3 regions of the Paenibacillus sp. FSL H3-0329 genome follow, and region 2 is predicted to be linked to each of the others. Evidence: riboswitches for the same ligand, from Rfam matches in the RefSeq annotation. Region 2 holds a riboswitch; each other region holds the start of a gene.
The links. Region 2 has a riboswitch for cyclic di-AMP ahead of NSQ66_RS16270 (APC family permease). Riboswitches for the same ligand answer to the same signal wherever they lie in the genome.
Positions count from the first base shown of each region.

Region 1: it holds a riboswitch for cyclic di-AMP, as region 2 does, so the genes downstream of both, NSQ66_RS00545 (C40 family peptidase) here and NSQ66_RS16270 (APC family permease) in region 2, are expected to answer to the same signal.
Region 3: it holds a riboswitch for cyclic di-AMP, as region 2 does, so the genes downstream of both, NSQ66_RS25165 (TrkH family potassium uptake protein) here and NSQ66_RS16270 (APC family permease) in region 2, are expected to answer to the same signal.

Region 1 covers NZ_CP150150.1:111,116-116,887, reverse strand. Annotated here, with positions in the region: gene NSQ66_RS00555 (hypothetical protein) at 1-227, shown strand, start outside; one part of gene NSQ66_RS00550 (IS3 family transposase) at 371-758, shown strand; one part of gene NSQ66_RS00550 (IS3 family transposase) at 758-1,722, shown strand; cyclic di-AMP (ydaO/yuaA leader) riboswitch at 1,942-2,080, shown strand; gene NSQ66_RS00545 (C40 family peptidase) at 2,138-2,566, shown strand; cyclic di-AMP (ydaO/yuaA leader) riboswitch at 2,929-3,071, shown strand; gene NSQ66_RS00540 (C40 family peptidase) at 3,116-3,568, shown strand; gene NSQ66_RS00535 (GNAT family N-acetyltransferase) at 3,757-4,242, shown strand; gene NSQ66_RS00530 (cytochrome c) at 4,370-4,726, shown strand; gene NSQ66_RS00525 (4a-hydroxytetrahydrobiopterin dehydratase) at 4,808-5,095, opposite strand; gene NSQ66_RS00520 (hypothetical protein) at 5,324-5,617, opposite strand.
Region 2 covers NZ_CP150150.1:3,705,640-3,711,411, forward strand. Annotated here, with positions in the region: gene NSQ66_RS16255 (iron ABC transporter permease) at 1-35, opposite strand, end outside; gene NSQ66_RS16260 (iron ABC transporter permease) at 35-1,090, opposite strand; gene NSQ66_RS16265 (iron-hydroxamate ABC transporter substrate-binding protein) at 1,311-2,318, opposite strand; gene NSQ66_RS16270 (APC family permease) at 2,522-4,339, opposite strand; cyclic di-AMP (ydaO/yuaA leader) riboswitch at 4,464-4,623, opposite strand; gene NSQ66_RS16275 (disulfide oxidoreductase) at 4,818-5,282, opposite strand; gene NSQ66_RS16280 (DsbA family protein) at 5,279-5,772, opposite strand, start outside.
Region 3 covers NZ_CP150150.1:5,697,136-5,702,907, reverse strand. Annotated here, with positions in the region: gene NSQ66_RS25170 (CPBP family intramembrane glutamic endopeptidase) at 89-1,765, opposite strand; cyclic di-AMP (ydaO/yuaA leader) riboswitch at 2,086-2,261, shown strand; gene NSQ66_RS25165 (TrkH family potassium uptake protein) at 2,326-3,684, shown strand; gene NSQ66_RS25160 (TrkA family potassium uptake protein) at 3,698-4,369, shown strand; gene NSQ66_RS25155 (LysR family transcriptional regulator) at 4,893-5,772, opposite strand, start outside.

The DNA.
Region 1 (5,772 bases), 3.3 Mb from region 2:
CCCTGTTCATCTGCTTGCGGTCACTGATTCCTGCTATAGGTGTTTCCATTGTACTTGGTGCGGGAGGCCTGCTCTTACTGCTAGTGTGCGGACTGACGGGTCTGTTCTGTCCCGGCCTACCGGCACTTATAATACGGCAAATCTCACCACTACCTTCTACGCTCTTAAAAATGTGGGGAATCTCTGCACAATATCATCTATGGCGTAGCAAAGCATTTCCACAATAAATCAACCTTATTTGACATAATAAAAAGGTCCCAATTCCTGTATTTGAACTGTGACCCGTAAGATGGAAACTTTGAAAAAAGTGACCCTCTTACGGGTCATTTTGTGTTTTAATCGAAATATCGAAATAACGGAGGAAGCCTTCATGAATAACAAAACAAGAGGAAGCTCAAGGATATTCAACGAAAATGAGATCAAACAACTAGAGAACAATCCAAATGTAGAGAACGTGACGGAAAAGAGTATTACCTATTCACCAACGTTTAAGTTGGCTGCGGTTAAGGCCTATAAGGAAGGCCAAGCCCCAATGGAGATCTTCCTTAGCGCAGGATTTAACCTAGATATTATCGGTCGCAAGAAGCCTAAGCATTGCCTAACCCGTTGGCGTAATACATATAATGCTCTGGGAGAGGCTGGACTACTAGAGGAACAACGAGGAAAAGGATCCCCGGGCAGACGACCGACAGGGGAACTTTCTACCGAGGAAAAGTTAAAACGTGCAGAAGCACGAATCAAGCTTCTGGAGATGGAGAACGACTTCTTAAAAAAGCTGGAGGCGCTCGAAAAGCAGAAGATGCAGAGGAAACGTTGACCCCCTCCGAGCGCTACGAAATTATTAACCAAACGATACGTAAGCACGGTCTGCAGCGAATGACGCGTTATTTGTGTAAGCTAGCTTGTGTGAGCTTAAGCGGATATTACCGTTGGCAAGTCGCTGAGGAAGCAAGACAGTTGCGAGAGAAGGCAGACGAACGAGACGCTTTCCTTATCAAGAAACACTATGACGCTTTGAATGGTAAAGCTGGAGCATTGGTCGTGAAGATGTGGCTGGAACGGGAGAATGGTATCATCATGAATCATAAAAAGATTCGAAGATTAATGCGAAAATATAAGCTTGTTGCTACGATCCGGCAAGCAAATCCCTATCGCAAGATGGCAAAAGCCACACAAGAGCACCAAACATGTCCCAACCTACTCAAGCGCCAGTTTGACCAAGGAGAGCCTGAGAAAGTGCTGCTGACGGATATTACCTATATGCATTATGGTAATGGACAATGTGCTTATTTATCCGTGGTGAAAGACGGGGCTACGAGACAAATTTTAGCTCACTACCTCTCTTCTTCATTGGCTATGCCAATTGTAGAACGAACACTGGAGAAACTACTTGAACGACTGGATGGCAATATTCATCCAGAAGCCCTTTTGCATTCGGATCAAGGAATGCACTATACTCACCCTAGATTCCGCCTTCTCGTACGCGAAGCTGGGTTTACACAGTCCATGTCACGGAAAGGGAACTGCTGGGATAACGCCGCCATGGAGAGCTTTTTTGGCCATCTGAAGGATGATTTGGAGTACAAGACATGTATGACTCTCTTGGAATTACGAACAAAGGTTGATGACTATATCGCCTACTATAACTCCGAGCGATATCAATGGACATTAAAAAAGATGACTCCCGATGAATTCAGGAGTCACCTATTAATTGCTTCTTAAAGGTCTTCTTTTTTCAACTTTCCACAAATACGGTCACAGTTCAATTCAGGAGCTGGGACTTTTTCTCATTACGGATAACTTAAGAGTATTTGCAAAATCGTAAAAGCTCTGTTACAATAAGTCCTGTGCTATTAGTAACAATTTTGTAATCAATTGAAACGATTCCTACATAACTAAATGTATTTATCGTAAGTGTAACTGTCGAAACGTCATTCTCTGGTGCTTAACACGCCTAATTCCTTTGCACCGGGAAGTGGGGGAACCATATTTTGGGTGAATTGATCTCGCTTTACAGGGATCATAGGGAATCTTCTACCGAACCCTTAAGCTAACCTCGCAGGCCTTGGAAGGAGTGCATCTTTTGAAAAGACATAATTTAAGAAAAAAATGCGTCGCTGCGGCGCTAGGACTTGTAATGGCATTATCTATTGGTGGAGGAAGCGCCTTTGCCGACTCTAAAATGGACTCTGTAATCTCAAAGACTATTGGAGTTGCCTATAAAACCGGAGGTACAAGCACTGCCGGATTTGATTGCTCTGGATTTACAAAGTATGTATTCAAGAATGTGGGTCTTACTTTACCTCGTACATCAAAAGCTCAATATAGCGTTGGAACTGCTGTATCCAAAAGCAATCTGCGTTCTGGTGATCTAGTGTTCTTTAACACACTTGGCAATGGAGTATCCCATGTCGGCATTTATGTTGGAAACGGAAAATTCGCACAATCGTCCTCTTCGCGTGGAGTGACCATCACTTCACTCAGTCAGGCCTACTGGGCCAATCGTTATGTTGGCGCTAAAAGAGTAATGAGTACTTCAGCTTATCAAGCTGTAGCCTTCGATTGAAACCTTCCTCACAACTATAACCTCACAATTACAACTATATGAACCTGAATCTGATTATGCCCGTAATCAAATTCGGGTTTTTCTTTATTCCATAATATATTTTTACACTATTAGAGCCCAATTGAAACACGTTTATTTGATAAAAATTGCAATTATATTAAAAATTAGGTCATTATTAACGCTTACATATGCCTTTCTACCGTAAAAATGCCAATTTTTCTGCATTAATATGTTAAAAACGATTGCCAAGCGGCTTTCTGTTTGTTACAATTAGCGCAGTGAGATTTTAGTAACATTTTTGTAATCATTAAGTTGTTATTTACAAAGGTTTTGTCATGTATTGATTACAAGCTAATCCTAATCAACAGTATGAGCCGAGTTTCCTAACTATTAGGAAAACGGGGGAACCAACTTTGGGTGAATTGACCTCCATTATATAGAGGGGTCATAGGGGACCTTCAACCGAACCCTTAAGCTAACCTCGTAGGCATTTGGAAGGGGTATACACTTTTGAAGAAGAAGTTAGCAGCAGCAGTACTAAGCTTTTCCATCATCCTCACCATCGGAGCAGGAAGCGCTTTCGCAGATTCCAAAATGGATAAAGTGATTGACAAGGCCATCGGTACTAAATACGTATCCGGCGGTATATCCACTAACGGATTTGATTGCTCCGGATTTACAATGTATGTGTTTGATAAGATTGGCATTAACCTTCCACACCAATCAGGTTCCCAATATCAAATGGGCACAGCAATCTCCCGTGATGATATAAGAGCCGGAGACCTTGTATTCTTCAATACAAGTGGCAAAGGTGTCTCCCATGTCGGCATTTATGTCGGTGAAGGTAAGTTCGCACACGCTTCTACCTCACGCGGTGTTACGATTAGCTCTCTGAGTGATAGCTACTACGTGAAACGCTACGTTGGTGCCAAGCGCATTATGAGCACAGACGCTTACCAATCGGTTGCTGCTGAATCGGAAGACAATGATGATGTGCAATAAATAACGTACATAGGCTCTTTTCCAAGGTACTCTTGGAGGAGAGCTTGTTTTTTTGTCTTATTACTTATTTACCCCTCTCATAATTTGTAAAACATTCCCCTCATATAAAGTTTCTGAGTCGAACCTCCCCCATTTTGTATATAATTAGTAATATAGCAATGTCCTCGTGAAAGGAGATCGTTGACCTTATGATAAACCCCTCGGTAACTTTTCATGTTGTTCCTATGGAGGCAATTCACGGAGAAGCTATTTGTAAGTGGAGCTATACGCCCCCATATAATATTTATGGCTGGATGCCGTGGGAGCAGATGCAGGCTCTTGGCATCGAGTTTGGTGATCCGCAGCTCCGGGAGGAACAATATATCTCCATATTAAATGAAAATAAGGTTTTGTGCGGATTCGCACAGTTGTTCCCGATGGAAGGAGTCGTCCGTTTAGGAGTTGGGATGCGCCCCGATCTATGCGGCCATGGTTTAGGCAAACTATTCGTAGATGCCATCGTCCAGACAGCCTTGAGTCGTTATCCTGATCGTGAGATAGATCTGGAAGTCCTGACCTGGAACCAACGCGCCATTCGAACTTATCAAAAATGTGGATTTACGATTACAGATACGTATGAACGCCGCACACCTACAGGAGACAAACCTTTTTATTGCATGGTCTATGACAAATGATATTAAATACCAGATATTTCATAAGAATGATTGTATTCTCGTTCATTTTTTTGTCACAAACCCTATGATAACGCTTCACCATAAGCTATAATGTAGGGAGCAGCTTACATAGAAGGGACGAATTGGGATGCAGAAATGGATCATGAGCGGTTTGTTTTTTGCCGCCTGTGCCTTTGCGGTAGTACTCATGTTTACACTTCCGGGTAAAGAAGAGGTAGCAGAAGAAAATAAGCCCACGATGCCGGTAGTTCAACTGGACGCCGCAAAGGCAGAAGCAACCGTGAAAGCCAGCTGTATCACCTGTCACGGCGATCAGCTTCAAGGTGGAGTTGGACCAAGTCTTCAGAATGAAGGCGGTCAGCATGACGCTGAGGAAATCTACAGCATCGTCACCAAAGGACGTGGCCAAATGCCTTCCTTTAAGGAGAAGCTAGCTCCTGAAGAGATCGCCAACGTCGCACTCTGGCTCTCAGAGAAAAAGTAACCAGCCAAGCAACCAAAAACGCCCGTGTATGAGATAGGTGACTATCTGTGCACGGGCGTTTATTTTATGATTTTGGCTAAACTAATGATTTTTTTCAAAGGCTTCATTAAATTCATGCGCCTCTCGAAGATCTAGAGCTGTAATCCCATCTTCTTCATTAGATTTCAGGCGCAGGGTAACTGTTTTATAATCAATCGTAATATGTGGATGGTGATCGAAGGCTTCTGAAATCGTGGCTACTTCATCAACGAACGCAATGCCCTTCATATATTGGCTGAACATATATTTTCGCACCATAACATTATCTTCCAGTTTCCAGCCCTCCAGCTTGGTGATCTCCTCACGCAGTTCCTCTTCCGTAAATAACAATTCGTTTCCTCCCTTACAAAAAATTGCAGTAAAGTGCGTAGTTCCCTTTACTTGTCTTAGGCGTTAAACAAAACATCCCTTAGCTTCTGAGGTCCAAGGGATGTGCCAGGATAAAGGCGATATTTTCGATTAAATGTATTCACAAATCCCAGCGATTATAACTCGGCTTTATCAATTTTAACACGGGCTACTAACTACGGGCAAATTACGTCCAGACGTCTCCTCTGCCTAAATCAAAACTACTGAAGCCAAATCCTCTTCGCCAACTAGAATATTAATGCGGTGCGTGTCCTTATCGTAAATAATTACGCCGCTCCCCACTTCAATCATAGGTTCATTACCCAGCGCGAAGAAAAGATCCTCAGCCAATGCTTCCCATACCTCCAGCTTTGATTCTTGGGGTAGTTCCTGCCACTCGTCCGGATCCATCTCAAAAAATAAATATCCATCGGAAATTCGTCCGACGGCTTCGGTCAAATCGGTTAGAATTTCACCGTAATCTCTACCATGCTTTACACCCACGTATATCACTCCGTTTTCTTCACAGATGAATAATTACTTACCTTATCCATTATAGCCGAAAAAATGACTTCACAAAAAACCGAATGATGTCGATAAATAAGAATATACGTTAATTCGGTTTCGCACAGAGTGCCCTGCCGCTGTTTCAAGGATGA
Region 2 (5,772 bases):
TCTTTTTCATCTGGAGTAAGGGTTATTTTGGGCATTACAGCTCCCCCTTCCGCTTACTCGCTAAATAAATAAAGAAAGGTACGCCGATGATGGCAATTAAGGCTCCTAGCGGTGTCTCATACGGTGCATTTATCATTCTTGCGGCAATATCTGCAAAGATAATCAATAAGCTCCCCAGAACAGCCGAGCAAGGTATAATCCAGCGGTAGTCCACTCCAACGAAATAACGTGTAACATGTGGAATAATTAGTCCTATAAAAGCAATCGGGCCAACCGTTGAAACCGCACTTCCAGCTAAGATAACCACAACAATCATACATGCCAACTGAACTAACCTTGTCCGCTGCCCCAGACCAACCGCAACTTCTCTTCCTAAGCTGAGCAATGTAACGGATCGTGATAACATCATCGCTGCAATTAAGGCTACGGCCACCCAAGGGAATATAATCTTGATCTGAGTCCAGCTAGCTCCCCCCATCCCACCGGCTAACCAGAAGGCTATATCCTGAGATAAGTTGAAAAGAATAGCTACTCCCTGACTAATAGCAACCAATAAAGCACTAACTGCCGAACCTGCTAGTGTCAATCGCAAGGGGGTCAGGCCATTAAAAGAAAGCGAACCGATTCCGAATACGATAAAAGAGGCCACAGCGGCACCGATAAAGCAATACAACATTAGTGAAGTGAATGAGAGTGAGGGTGCAAAAGCAAATACTATTGCCAGCGCTACTCCTGCTCCTGCATTCAAGCCTAACAGCCCTGAATCCGCAAGCGGGTTTCTTGTCATCCCCTGCATGATAGCCCCTGCTACTGCGAAGCAAGCACCGACTAAGGCGCCAGCAATAGCACGTGGAAATCGCAGTTCTCTAATCACCTGATGTTTTTGTAAATCTGGATTGAAATGAAATATTGCTTCCCATACCGTAGCTAACTTGATATCTGCCGCACCCACTGAGACCGAAAGTGCCAATCCGAAGGCAATGGCAGCAAGTCCAAAAATAAGAATACCAATGGCAGCTGCCGGTCGGGTATGTAGAGCTTTTTTGGGTTCATTGTTAATACGATTTGCGAAATCTGAGGGTGAAACCATGGGTTGTCTCCTTATTCAATAGTTACAATGGTTTATATGATAACAACAATCATTCTCATTATCGCAAAAATATTTATGTTGTACAATTGCAGGAACGATTTTTCCGTACTATGGGATTGGTTTATAAAAAAATGGTGCAGATCTTTGTATCACGAGATACTTGATCTGCACGCCCTTCCCCACCGAAATGATCAGTCTCATTCATGGTGAATTACGACTTTTATTTCACAAGACTTTTTAGCACATCGTCAATGATTTTGCTGCCAGCGTTCGCACCACTGTAAAGCCAGCTGCTTGTTGAGCTCATTTCATGCACATTTCCAGCTTTCACAGCTGGGATGCCCTTCCAAATTGCACTATCTAAGATCTCCGAACCCTCAGTCTTATCACTATTTACAAGGAAAATATGATCTGCAGTCAGCTCAGAAAGCTTCTCTAGCGAGATTGGATTCCAAGTTGCTCTTGTTCCTACTGGGATCTCTGTTACTAAGTTAGGAAGCTTTACGCCAAGGTCTGTATATAATACAGCACCACTGCTGCGGGTTTCGTCTACAATATAGAAGTTTTTTTGCACCAACCATAGAATAGCCGCGGACTCTTGTCCAATAGCTCCTGCAAGCTGTTCTTTCGCAGCCGCTGCTTTAACATCATAATCTTTAATGGCTTTTTCTGCTTCAGAGGTTTTGTTCAAAATCTCACCAATCTTGAGCAAAGATTTGCGCCAATCTTGATTTAGTTCATCCCCAATTACATAAGTGGGTGCAATCTTATTCAACTGATCGTAAATCCCGTTCTGAACAGAAGACTCCGATGGGATGATAATAAGATCCGGAGCAAAGCTGGTTACAGCCTCTAACGGAAGATCGTAACTAATTGTAGGAACATCCTTCAATTCAGTGGCCAGATAATCCTGAACGCCATTTGTAACTGACCATTGAGCTACTGGAGTCACACCCAGAGTTACCAATGAGTCTTCCAAATATGAACCCAGGACGCGCTGTGGATTAGCCGGAATCGTTACTTCATGGCCCATTGCATCTGTTAATGTCTTAGGAGCAGCAGGTGCCTCTGTAGATTCTGCTGTAGGAGCTGTTGTAGGCGCTGTTCCTGCATTTGATGAACTTTCAGCATTATTATTACCACAAGCGGAAAGTAATAGCGTCATCACTATTAGTCCGCTCATTGTCACTTTCATGCTTCCTGATCTTTTTCTGTTAAGCCAAAACATTAAAAACCCTCCTATATGTAACTGCTTTGATATTCAAAGGTGACCTTTACCTCTGCTTCACTTTTAAATGATATTGATTCTCATTCTCTGTGTCAACATATAAATTTCAAATTCTGTGGATTTGCAACAATTTCCTTCATATAAAATACAAAAGAGGTTATATTCCGAACGTTCCGGATATAACCTCATCTTTAATCTTCTACTTATTTATTTAAATGATAAGGGACAGTCGCTACTACAACGTCCTTTTGATTCATTAGATACGAGCGGATTAAAAAGCTGGTCTGATTATGAAGCACGGCTTGCCACCAATGTTTGGTAATAAACTGTGGAATCAGAATCGTGATGTGATCCGTCGCAGCTGTCTTCCACTCAACCGTATCGATAAACTTCACTAACGGACGAATGATACTACGATATCTGGAGCGAAGTACAATCAGGCGTACGCCTGGATTCCATTCCTCCCACCGTTGCTCCATCTTATGAATGTCTTCTTCATCAAAGCCTACATACACAGCAACAACATTATCTGTTAGAGACTTCGCATAGCTGATGGAATGTAATACAGCACGTGTAACCCCTGCAACAGGAACAACTACAGTACTTCCTTTAATTATAGGTTTATCAGTAGCCGGACATATACGCAGTTGATCCGCAGTGTTCAAATAGTGCTTATGAATACGGTGGAACACGAACATTACAGCAGGTAAGAAAATGAATGCCATCCATACGCTTGAGAATTTAGTAATAATAAATATAAGCGTAATCGTCAATGTAGTCAGCATACCGATGGTATTTACAACAAATCTTTTCACCCATCCAGCAGGTCTTGTTTTGATCCAATGCACCATCATCCCCAGTTGGGATAAGGTAAAAGGAATGAACACGCCTACCGCATAAAGTGGAATCAAACCTTCCGTATTCCCATGGAATGCAGCCACAAGTATGATAGACATAACTCCTAGAAAAATAATGCCGTTTGAGAAGCCCAGGCGGTCACCACGGACCATAAATGCGTGTGGCAGATATTTATCTTTTGCAAACATAAAGGCAAGCAGCGGAAACGCTGAATATGCTGTATTAGCTGCCAAGAACAAAATCACTGCTGTAATCCCTTGAATGAAAAAGTACAATCCGCCACGGCCAAAGGTCGATTCAGCGATCTGAGAGACAACCGTAGCCTTTTCATCTGGCACAATACCATACCAATACGCCAGCACAGTGATTCCGGTAAACATAAAGCCAAGGATAAGTCCCATGATCATTAGCGTCTTGGCTGCATTCTTCTCAGCCGGTGCTTTAAAGTTTGGGATCGCATTAGATACGGCCTCAACCCCCGTTAGGGCTGAACAACCAGAGCTAAACGCTTTTAATAGTAGAAACAAACTTACATTAGATACGGCGCTGCCTATTTCAGGAACATTCGCATGCGCGCCACCCATTGCATATTTAACGATACCGGAGATAATCAGAACAACAATCGAAACCACAAACAAATACACTGGAATTGCGATGAACGAAGCCGATTCAGTCACTCCGCGAAGATTAATGATTGTTAATAGAACGATAACAGATACAGCGATGAGAACAGTATGATTATGAAGACTTGGAAAAGCCGATGTGATCGCATCCGTCCCTGCCGAGGCACTAACCGCTACGGTAAGAATGTAATCCACCAATAATGAACCCCCAGCGAGCAGCCCTGTCGGAATACCAAGATTGCTCTTGGCTACGATATAAGCTCCGCCTCCTTGCGGATAAGCAAAAATCGTCTGCCGATAGGATAAAATCAGGATGGCCAGCAGGCCCAATACGGCTAATGCAATTGGCAGGGAATACCAGATGGCAGTAAACCCGGCAGCCACCAGTACAATCAGTATTTGTTCCGTTCCGTAGGCTACAGACGAGAGCGCATCAGAAGACAGGACAGCCAGTGCTTTAACCTTGGATAACTTTTCATGATCGAGTTCATTCGACTTCATCGGACGTCCGATCAATAGTCGTTTTACCTTGCTTACCATGGTGGATACAGTTCCTTTCTTTGGGAGCTGAAACGGAATTTCCGTGCGCTGTTTTCATCGGTGGATTTCATAAATGCAGACACAAAAATAAGCATACGGAAATGATCCGCATGCTTATGCATGGTCATTTTCCCACCTTGCTTACGAGGTTAGCTGGCGGATTCGGGCTGTGGTTATAGCCCTACGGTACAGGTCTGTTCGACCCGGTTCCGATTCACCCCATTGGCATGAATGCCAAGTTTGGTTCCCCCGTTTTTCCTAAGAAAATTCAGCGCATATTCAACTTCTCACAAGGTCTAATATTAGTCTACAAAGTGCCTACAGTAAAGCGTTGAAAAAAATGAAAAAAGAATGAAAAAACATCCAATAAGCTCAAATATAGCGTCTTATTGGATGCTCTCTTTCATTATCTTCAATTATCCCTCTAGCCCGTGATTTTAATACCTTTTCAGCTTTTTTGTAACTTCCAAAGCGAAAACTAAAATCCTAAGCTCTCCTCTGCATCTACTTCAATCATTTCTTCTTCCTTACGTCCATACCAAAGAAGGAGACTAATTAGAGCAAAAGCGATTAAAGCTAACAAAGGAATCGTAATAAATCCGAAGTAGTTCAAGTAATCTTTATTACAAGGAACACCAATTGTACAAGGTAGAACTTTACTTAACGCTGGAATCTTCTGTTCCGCATAATGATAGATTGAGATACTGCCACCAATCAAACTTAATGGAAGCACATAAGGAATGATGCGCTTATCTCCACGGAAAGTGGCAATTCCCAACAAAAATAACTGCGGATACATAAAAATCCGCTGAAACCAGCAAAGCTTACAAGGTTCATATTTCAAGACTTCACTTAAATACAAGCTACCAGCTACAGCAACCAAAGAGACAAACCAGGCCAGATAGAGGCAGTTACGCTTGCAAAAAGATAGGAATTTTGTCACTTTGCCTCCACTGCTTTTGCGGCGGTGTTAATTTCAGATGTAATCGCTTCAATATCGAAAGGTTCAGCCGTTTTCACCCCATTAATGTAGAGCGAAGGCGTAGTTGTCACGCCTGCGTCAGTTGCCAACTGAATGTCTTTCTTCAGCTCATCTGCATAAGTTTTCTCTTGGATGTCTTTACGCAACAGATCGTAATCGATCGCTAATTTCTCTTTTTCAGCAAGGCTTATCAAGAAATCCTCAGTGGCCCATTCGTCGCTCTCATCCCCTTGCTGCGCATATACAGCATCATAGAACTTCCAGAATTCATCCTTATTCTGATGGTATACAGACAATGCAGCTAGTGAAGCTGTCTCAGAGTCAGGACCAACGAAAGCCATATTTACAAAGTAAAGAGCTGCTTTTCCCTCGTTGACAAAATCTTGAACAATTTTCGGTTTCATGGAGCCAGCAAACTGGGAACAAGCTGGACATTTGAAATCGCCAAATT
Region 3 (5,772 bases), 2.0 Mb from region 2:
AAAAGAAAAAGGGTATCACAGCAGCGACTAAAGCTGCTATGATGCCCTTTTTTTAATTTGGTTATAGGATGTACACTATTTTATTTTCTTAAATCAAAGAAGAAGGCTCCACCGGCTTAGGTTTCTGTGGTGGATTAAATCGATAGACGATGTAAGCGACTATGAACGGCATAATAATCGCGAAGATACCCGCGCCTACATTTACGCTCTCCTTCATAAAGATCAGCGTAGCGCCCATCAGGATGCTGTCAAACACGACGTGGCTGAACATGACAGCAATAAATCCGTAACGAAGGAAAATATAACTGAACAGCAGCCCGATTACGGTCAGCTCAATGGGACGGGAGCTGATGGGATAGATCGGATATAACGTATGGCCAAACGCCCAAACCAGCGTGGTGATCAAGCAAGCGACAAAAGTGTTCCGGAACACCTTTTTCAGCATAGGAATTCCGAAAAAGCGATAAATGGCTTCCTCAGATAAACCAGCGAGCCATGCGACGATAGGCAGAAGCCAAGCATATCTCATGTTATAAGGAGATTGGGTGGCGTCTGTAGTAGACCAATTGTGCAAGGTAAACGATAATATGATGAACATAACCGTCTGCACCCCTAGCAGAATGAAAGCCCAGATGTAACCAGCCCGGATACTGTCCAACACATATTGTCCATAGCCGGGCTCTTTGGCGCGGGGCCAAGGGTTCATGCCTTCCTCTTTTCGCCATAAGCCATTGCCGCCCACTAAAGAGAAGTAGAGCAAGGAGGACATCAGCAGGCTGTACAAAGCATAAATGATAAACATAATGACAGAGGTAATCTGTGCTTCTAGCCCTTCGCCCGTAGATTCAGGCAGCATATTATAGGTGCTGATCATCATGATTACAAAATAGGCTGAGCTTAGGAATACTCCACGTTTAAAGGAAGTATGCTCTCTTCTAAGAATACTGTAGACGAGTGCCAGAATTCCTAAAATCAGTGTGGGTATACCGTAACCGAATAATGTTAGCTTTTCCGCTAAAGAGGTCTGTCCTTGTACGTAGGAGGTATGCCAAGCTGGTGCAGTGAATCCGGCATTAAAGCTGGAGACCTGCTCTCCACTGAAATCAAAATAATAGTGCAATAAGGATTCGCCGACCTGAACAGTACTATCCGTATACACTAGCCCATGGCTTCCTGTATTCGATTCAATTTGTAGCTTGGCAGGATTTACTTCCCATTCCTGAAGCCAAGGACGAGCAAGATTCTCCTTCTGCGCTAGAGTGAGGTCAGCTCCCTTGTCCTCTTTTGCACCAACGGAAGCAATGCCAGACCCCTCTTCGGAGGCAACTTTTGCAGCCTTTGAGAAAGCGACAATCTCGCCGGTATACATATTGAGGTCAACGATGATTTGCGGCTCTTGATCCGCTGACGGAGTAAGCGTTGCACGAAAGACATCAAAAGGATATTTTTGATCCAATTTTTTCTTGGTGTAGTCCTCCACAAGCTTCTCGCGAGACATATAACCATAAAAGGAAGAGTCCGTCTCGTAAAGTACATTCCATTGATCGTTTGGTGCTTCGGTGTAATTGAGCTTTTGTTCTGCGAATAATACGGCTTGGTCACGGGCTTCTGCCTTGCTAATAACGGTGGTATCTTCCCCTGTAGAGCTGCTTAGCAGCGAAGGGGAAATCTGAAACATAATAAATAGAATAAGACCGATAATGCCCGAGATGATGAGCCTCTTGGAGAGGGCACGTTGCTGTAGGGGCTGGCCGACGGGATTCATGTAACGCCTCCTTGTTATGTACTGACAATGTTATGTTCCATTATAGTATTAGTGCCTGGCTGGTTACAAAAAACATTATATGTTCTTTTTATGGGTAATAGAGATAGTATAGAATAGTCATGTGAATTTATACCATGAATTTTATCGTGTTCATTTGTGTACGAATGGTGAGAATCGGTGTAATTGCAGGGAAAACACGGAAAAGTGATGAGAAAAGGTACTCCATTTGATGCAGTCTCTTTAAACCGCATTTTTTCATGTGAATGAGCATTAATTGTGTCTTTGTGAATTCACTAAATAACGTATATAATTTGTATGCAATTGTATAGTAGCCGAATTTCTGGTGAAAACGGGGGAACCATAAGAAGTGATGAAAAGTGGAGTGTACAAGATAAATGGCACTTTCATCAGGGGTGAATTTCGTTCTAGGAACGAATAGGGCAGCCTGCACAGTCCGAATCCGTCAGCTAACCTCGTAGGCTAATTTACTGCAGGAACCAAGTCAGCATTGGTTTTCCAGTGCTTTTTTTGTTGGAATTTTTGATAAGAAGGTGAGCATAGTGGCTTCACAGTTTCGCAGGATTTCTGAATTTAAGTTTCTGAAGCTCTCGCCGCCGCAGATACTGGTGCTTGGTTTTGCATCGATTATTCTGATAGGGGCCTTGCTGCTTATGTTGCCCATTTCAAGCACAAGCGGGAATTCCGTGGAATTTATTGATGCATTATTTACTTCAACTTCGGCAACCTGTGTAACAGGACTTGTTGTGCTGGATACCGGAACTTCGTTCACGATTTTTGGGAAAACCGTAATTATGATCCTGATCCAGATCGGCGGCTTAGGTTTTATGACCATGGCCACTCTATTTTCACTGGTGTTAAAGCGTAAAATTTCTTTGCGGGACAGGCTAATCCTACAGGAAGCCATGAATCAAGGCTCTATGGAAGGAATTGTGCGACTGATCCGGAGAGTCCTTATATATTCTCTTGTCATAGAAGGCTGTGCCGCTTTGCTGCTGTCTATTCGCTGGGCTTTTGATATGCCACTGGGAAAAGCGATTTATTTTGGCATATTTCATGCGGTGTCTATGTTTAATAATGCGGGGTTCGATATTTTTGGGGATTTTCGCAGTTTAACTGATTATGTATATGATCCGCTTGTGAATATTATTGTGATGTTTCTGATTGTCTCCGGCGGGATTGGTTTTATTGTAATGTCAGATCTGGTGGAGTTTCGGGTAACCCGCAGGCTGTCTCTACATAGTAAAGTTGTCCTGTCCACCAGCACAGGGCTGATTCTGATCGGAGCTCTGGTTATTTTTATATTCGAGTTTACTAACACTCGTACCCTAGGTTCACTGAATTTTGGCGGTAAAATATTATCAGCCTTCTTTCAATCCGTGTCTCCCCGTACGGCTGGCGCGAACACAGTTGATATTGCTGGACTTCGGCAGGCTACACAATTTTTTATAGTGATTCTTATGTTTATTGGTGCTTCTCCAGGCTCAACGGGCGGCGGGATCAAGACAACAACCTTTACGATGATGATTGGTGCTGTTATTGCTATGCTGCGTGGACGGGAAGATGTTGTGTTGTTCCGTTATCGGCTGGCTCAAGAGCGCATCTACAAGGCATTAACGATCACACTGCTGGCTTTGTTGTTAATCGCCTCTGTGTCGATGATACTCTCCACAACTGAAGACAGTAATTTCTTGGCAATCTTGTTTGAGACGACCTCCGCCTTTGCTACGGTAGGACTGACTATGGGGCTAACTCCGGAACTGTCAGCGATCGGTAAGATTCTACTCTGTCTGACGATGTTTGCAGGTCGGCTAGGTCCACTAACCTTGGCGTATGCACTCGGTCCCAAACAGGGTAAACCACTGTATAAGTATCCTGAAGGTAAAATAATTATTGGATAGGAGTTAATTAGAAATGAAAGCACAGCAATTTGTAGTAATCGGCTTAGGTCGCTTCGGTTCAAGCCTGGCGCTTGAGCTGATGGAAATGGGCTACGAGGTGCTCGGCATTGACCACCATGAAGAACGCGTGGAGGAAATGAGCGATCAGCTGACGCATACGGTAGTAGCAGATGCTACAGATGAGGGAATTATGCGCTCGCTTGGTGTACGGAACTTTGATTGTGGGATTGTTGCGATTGGTGACAATATGGAGAGAAGCATTCTGGCGGCCATTTTGTTAAAGGAGATTGGAGTCAAGCAAGTGGTGGCTAAGGCAATCTCCATCCTTCATGGCCGCGCACTGTCGCGGCTGGGGGTTGATCGGGTTATTTTTCCGGAGCGGGATATGGGGATTCGTGTGGCACACCAGCTGGTGACGCCCAATTTGCTGGATTATATTGAACTGTCCAAGGATTATAAAATTGTCGAGCTGACCGTGCCATCCTGCATGAACGGCAGAAGCTTGTCCGATTTAAATACAAGAGCTAAATATGGCTGCAGCATTGTTGCCCTAAATAGGGAAAGCGGAATAATCGTCGCTCCAACTGCCCATGATTATTTAAGTGAAGGCGATGTTATGGTACTCATTGGTCCTAATGAAAGTATTGACCGTTTTGAGAGTGAAGTTGTGAACCAAGAATCATAGTAAAAGAAGCTGACTCAAAAGTAGTGAATTCTACTTGGGGGCAGCTTCTTTTTTATGGAGTAAAGAGTAGGAAAAGTAATGGATTTTACTATGCCATATGACTATAGATCACGCGTAGTGATCTGTGCTATTGGGGTGTGTGGTGGGCGAGTTACTAGGTGTGATATTCGTACGGCTGTAGTAGATGATTTGTGGTATCTGTGACAGTGGACTATGGGCGAGATGCGTTCTTTGTTTGTACGATGTACAGAGTGGGTGTGAACTAATTAGAGAAAACTTCCCTGAAAACAGCCGCTATTCGCTCTAAATAAACGAAATTAGGGAATTTCTCCCTAATAATTAGAGGGATTCCTTATTAGCTACTGAATCGGCCAAAAATTAGGGAAGTTTTCCCTAATTATAAGTCTTCTGAACAAAAATCTCTGAATTTTAGGGATAAATCCCCTAATCTTTCGATAAGTGCTTCACTTATTGCCTCATTTGGAGATCAATAGGTGCGCCCCTTGATTCATTTGGTCCGGCTTTACTGCTCACGTTCTGTCAGAAACATCTCTTCGGTTACTTGCACCAGACTGCGAGCCGCCGTGCTCATGCTTCCATCGTCACGGTAAATCAGGCAGGTGGTCCGTTGAGTCTGCTCCAGCTCCTTGATATGTAAGGACACCAGTCCGCCGCCGTTCAGCAGCTCTGGACGCAGATAAGACTTTGGCAGCAACGCAGCCGCTTTGACAGTCGGAAGCAGCCGCACGATGGCTTCGAAGGAGTCAATCTCCATGCGCACATCGGGATCAATCCCGCAGCGCTGGAATAGATCGTCCGTCAGGCGCCGGTACCAGGTCCCCTTTGAGAAGAGAATCATAGGCAGCCGGGATAGATTATCCATGGTTAGCTTGGAAGATAAATTTAAAGGATGCTGCTCTGAGACGACCAGTCGCAATTGATCCTCAAACAGAGAAATGCAGCGTAACCCAGGTTCTTGAATAGAGGAAGCGATCAGACCTACATCTGATTTCCCCTCACTAACTGAGGATACGATCTCATGCGTTCGGCCTGTAATCAGCTTCAGCTCTGCGGTCGGATATTTGTCCATATAAGCGTTAACCAGCGGCGGAAGCGTGGTCTGCAGTGAGGTAAGACTAGCCCCCAAGGTGACAAGCCTTGGCTCCCCCTCTTTGAATTTAGAAAGGGCTTCCAGAAACTTGGAACGCTGCTGCCGTTGTTCAAGCGCATAGGAATAAGTGAGACGCCCAACCTCGGTTAACTCCAGTCGTTTGCCATAACGATTAAACAGTGCGACCCCCAGACGTTCCTCGAGTTTAGAAATTTTGCGAGACAAGGCGGGCTGGGATAGATTGAGCTGGCGTGAGGCCCGGTTTAAGCTGGAATGTTCCACAACTGCTGCA